DNA from 2 places in the Pseudoalteromonas shioyasakiensis genome. Region 2 is predicted to be linked to the other one. Evidence: predicted binding sites of a transcription regulator. Region 2 holds the regulator's gene; the other holds the start of a gene.

Region 1 (2,204 bases), 350 kb from region 2:
CAAGATTGGGTGGCTGAACAAATAGCCAAACAATCCATTCATGCTGAGCGCCGTCAACTACCACTAGTAAACGCCACTATTAAGTTGTTTGGGCAAAATGTGCCGATAGTATTTGCAAAAAGCCCGAAAAGCACGTGGCGACAAGATGAACACGCTCAGCTTACCTTATCAATATCATCACGCGTCAAACATCAAGAAGCTAACTACCTAGCTTTGCTGGAGCAGTTTTTACATGAAAAGCTTGAGAGCTATATCGAAATGCGTGTGCATGATTATTGTTTGCAGATGTCAGAAACATTACCGACAAAGCTTAAAATTCAACATTATAAACGTCGTTGGGGCAGTTGTAATAAGCGCCGTGAGTTGACCTTTAATCTACATCTAGCAAGTGCGCCAACCTGGGTGATTGATTATGTGGTTGTACATGAGCTTGCACATCTTTTACATATGAACCACAGCGCTAAGTTTTGGCAACGTGTGAGCCAGTTTTATCCAGATTATAAAAAAGCAGAGCAGTGGTTAAAAGCAAATGGTAGTAGTTTGAGTTGGTAGCTTAAGTTAGCGAGAGTAAAGCTAGAAAGAGTAAAGCTAGAAAGAGTAAAGCTAGAAAGAGTAAAGCTAGAAAGAGTAAAGCTAGAAAGAGTAAAGCTAGAAAGAGTAAAGCTAGAAAGAGTAAAGCTAGAAAGAATAAAGAGTGGTGGAGGGAGCTGGATTCGAACCAGCGAAGGCTGAGCCGTCAGATTTACAGTCTGATCCCTTTGGCCGCTCGGGAACCCCTCCACACAAATTTTTACTATTGCATTTGGCCCCACTTTTCTAAAAAGGAAAGTGGTGGAGGGAGCTGGATTCGAACCAGCGAAGGCTGAGCCGTCAGATTTACAGTCTGATCCCTTTGGCCGCTCGGGAACCCCTCCAATGCAACGGCGCTGATAATAGCAAACTTATTATTTAAGTAAAGAAAAAAACTAAAGAAAAATGCATAAATGCCGATAACTGGTTAATCAAGAAACTATTTGGCTAAAGACTATGCAAATTGATGGTTTGTTGCTCACAGAGAGTCAACTCGATAATCGTCTAAATAAAAGTGTTCACGAGCACCGCTCTGGAGAGTTTGCTTTATTACTAGCAATGCTGTCTCATGATGCGCTCGATTTTAGCCAGTTTCACCTGCCAAAAACTGAATTAAGCAATCCTGAAGTATCTGAATCTGCTTTGCGCACCGAATTAGGCGCAGGCCCTACACAACCATTAGCACCCGAACAGTTTGATATGCTGATTGGCCAAGATAATGCTTTTAGATTACTGCAAGGTGGTTTATCAGATATCAGATTACGTCATTGCTTAAACCCAGAGCCACTGAATGTTCGTGATGATAAGCAGCATGTGCCGCTAGAGGTGATTGATAACTGTGAGCCTGCAGTTAGAAAACGCTTTTATGAAAAAAACAAACCTGTTGAGCGCCCACAAATCGACGCTGCCGCTTTTTATGACAGCCTTACCGACGAGGCGATACATCAACCTCTGCACTTAGCTACAGCTTAGGTATAAGTGGCATAATAGAAATGTCACAGACTAAGAATAAACTTATATTTAAGTAAAACTGCAAAAAGTACAGCTAAATTAAGATGTGCTTGTTATAATAGCAGTCTATGGCTTAATGCCATTGTCATTGAACCAAGTTACTAGGACTATAATGAAGAAAACATTCACGCTAAACCACGAGAAAATTAAATACCCTCGTATGGTTGATGCAGCCAAGCACGAAGTAAAAAAATACTTAAAACGTGAGCGTAATAAAACACTCCCGGCAGGCGCCGACTATTGGGCGTTTGACTGTAAGTTTGGTGAATCAGCGGATGAGGCCAATGTCGTTCACGTGGCAGAGATCAATAAATGTATTAGCGATATCGAAGCAAAACAGCTTACATCGTTTTACGTTGAGATCTTAGCGCGTCCTGCACAGCGTCAAGATCAAGAGTTTGACGAAGAGTAGTACTGATATCAATTTTCAGTAATACTCTAAAACTAAAAAAGGGCCATCAGGCCCTTTTTTAGTTTTTGTAACATTAACGCGCAAATGGATCGGCATTAATTTTTTCTATGTACCACTTGCCTTTTTTACGCATCATTTTCACACTGCGCATATCATCAATTTTCTTACCATTAAAATAACCCGTAAAAATTAAATTGATATTGGCTTTATC
Region 2 (2,204 bases):
TGCGCTATTGGTAAACTTGCTTCAACCGCATCCATGGTTTTATTGGCGGCGCTTTCTGTCATTTCCATAACATAATTTAAGCGCTGCTTAGCGTCTGGGATCGCTTCGGTAGTTAAATCAGTGAGACGAGTATCTAGGTCAAAGTTTTTTAATGCTTCATGAAGCTGACGCGTCAATTTGCCGACTTCAGCAAACAACTCTGATTGTTCTTTTGATGCAGCGTCAAGAATGAGCTTATCCGCTTTTTCTTGTTCACCATTTTCAAGATACTCAACAAGTTGACGAGCTTGCTCTAAACTTATTTGAGGCGCAGCAAGTGCTGACATAAGCCTCTCCCCTTAGATTAACCTAGACGTTCAAACACTTTTTCCAATTTGGTTTTAAGTGTCGCAGCAGTGAATGGTTTAACGATATAGCCATTTACACCTGCTTGAGCAGCAGCAACAATTTGTTCTTTTTTCGCTTCAGCTGTCACCATTAAAACAGGAATATGCTTAAGGCTATCATCAGCACGAATTGCACGTAACAAATCAATACCTTGCATACCAGGCATGTTCCAATCTGTTACAACAAAATCAAATTCTTGATTTTGTAGCATTGGCAATGCTGTTGAACCGTCGTCAGCTTCCTGCACATTGGTAAAACCTAAATCCCTTAATAGATTTTTAATGATACGTCTCATTGTAGAAAAATCATCAACAACAAGAATTTTCATGTTTTTATCCAAAACATCCTCCGGTGAGGTTTGAACCTTTATTTACTTACTACTAATTAATCCAGTCATTGATTTTTGCTTTGAGCTTAATCATCGCCTGACCATGTATTTGACTCACACGCGACTCGCTAACATCGAGTATGTGTCCTATTTCTTTTAAGTTCATTTCGTCGTTGTAGTACAAAGACAAAACGAGAGCATCTCTTTCTGGTAACGATTGGATAGCCGTTAATAGAGACTGGTTAAACCGCTCATTTTTAACGTTATTAAACGGTTTGTCTAGTCCTAAATCCTGACCTACTGGTGTGATAACGTCTTCATCTACACCTAAATCTTCAATACCTAATACTTTACTCGAATTTACATCATGTAGAATATGATGGTACTCATCTAGCGTAATATCAAGTTTTTCAGCGACTTCAGTATCTTTGGGCTCACGATTTAAAGAGCTTTCTAATTCGGAAATGGTTTCAGCCACAAGGCGGGCATTTCGGTGAACAGAGCGTGGCGCCCAGTCACCTCTACGAATTTCGTCTAACATCGCACCACGAATACGAATTCCAGCGAAGGTTTCGAAACTAGCACCTTTGCTAGCATCAAAGTTTTTTGACGCTTCAATTAGGCCTATCATGCCTGATTGAATTAAATCATCGAGTTGCACACTGGCAGGTAAACGAGCAATTAGATGGCATGCCACTTTTTTGACTAAAGAGGCATGTTTTTCGACAATCGCATTTAAATTCTGTGCTGATTGATATCCCATCGCTTTATTCACCGATGTTGTCATAGTTAGCCGTTTACTAGTTTTTCAATAAAAAATTCTAAATGGCCAGACGGTTGATTAGGGATCGGCCACTTAACTGCTTTTGTTGCTAATGTTTTAAACGCCACCGCTGCCGGAGAGTTCGGGAATAATTCAACAATCACCTTTTGACGTCGCGTAGATTTACGCATGTTCTCGTCATAAGGAATGGTTGCTACCAACTCCATTGAAACATCTAAAAAACGATCCGTTACTTTTGAAAGTTTAGCAAATAATTCTTGCCCTTCACGCAAACTGCGCACCATATTGGCAACAATTTTAAATTTATATACGCCATGCTCACGGCTAAGCACTTTAATAAGTGCGTAAGCATCAGTAATTGAGGTAGGTTCATCGCATACAACCACAACAACGTCTTGGGCTGCACGAGAAAAGCTTAATACCATGTCAGAAATACCTGCGGCGGTATCAACAATTAATATATCAAACTCGGTGTTTAACTCGCTAAAAGCGCGAATAAGGCCTGCATGCTCAGATGGCGTTAATTCAACCATACTTTGTGAACCAGACGTCGCTGGTACAATTTTGATGCCCGCAGGGCCTTCAACAAGAATTTCGTCAAGCTCACACTCGCCTGACAAAACATGAGATAAATTACGTTCAACACGAAGGCCAAGCATTACGTCACAGTTTGCCAAACCTAAATCGGCATCTAATACTAATACA

Evidence for each region. Region 2 encodes FliA, which starts transcription of late flagellar genes. Its sites were predicted from a motif close to CTAAAGNTNNNNNNNNNNNNGCCGATA; they were not measured.
Region 1: KQP93_RS11090 (VC2046/SO_2500 family protein) is a predicted target of FliA. The motif match lies at 966-992, and genes of this name have one in related genera.

The regions. Positions count from the first base shown of each region.
Region 1 is NZ_CP077770.1:2,363,365-2,365,568, reverse strand. It holds gene KQP93_RS11105 (M48 family metallopeptidase) at 1-552, shown strand, start outside; tRNA gene KQP93_RS11100 (tRNA-Tyr) at 696-780, opposite strand; tRNA gene KQP93_RS11095 (tRNA-Tyr) at 830-914, opposite strand; gene KQP93_RS11090 (VC2046/SO_2500 family protein) at 1,027-1,542, shown strand; gene KQP93_RS11085 (DUF6172 family protein) at 1,694-1,993, shown strand; gene KQP93_RS11080 (hypothetical protein) at 2,067-2,204, opposite strand, start outside.
Region 2 is NZ_CP077770.1:2,717,711-2,719,914, forward strand. It holds gene KQP93_RS12625 (protein phosphatase CheZ) at 1-326, opposite strand, end outside; gene cheY (chemotaxis response regulator CheY) at 344-727, opposite strand; gene KQP93_RS12635 (RNA polymerase sigma factor FliA) at 768-1,478, opposite strand; gene KQP93_RS12640 (MinD/ParA family ATP-binding protein) at 1,505-2,204, opposite strand, start outside.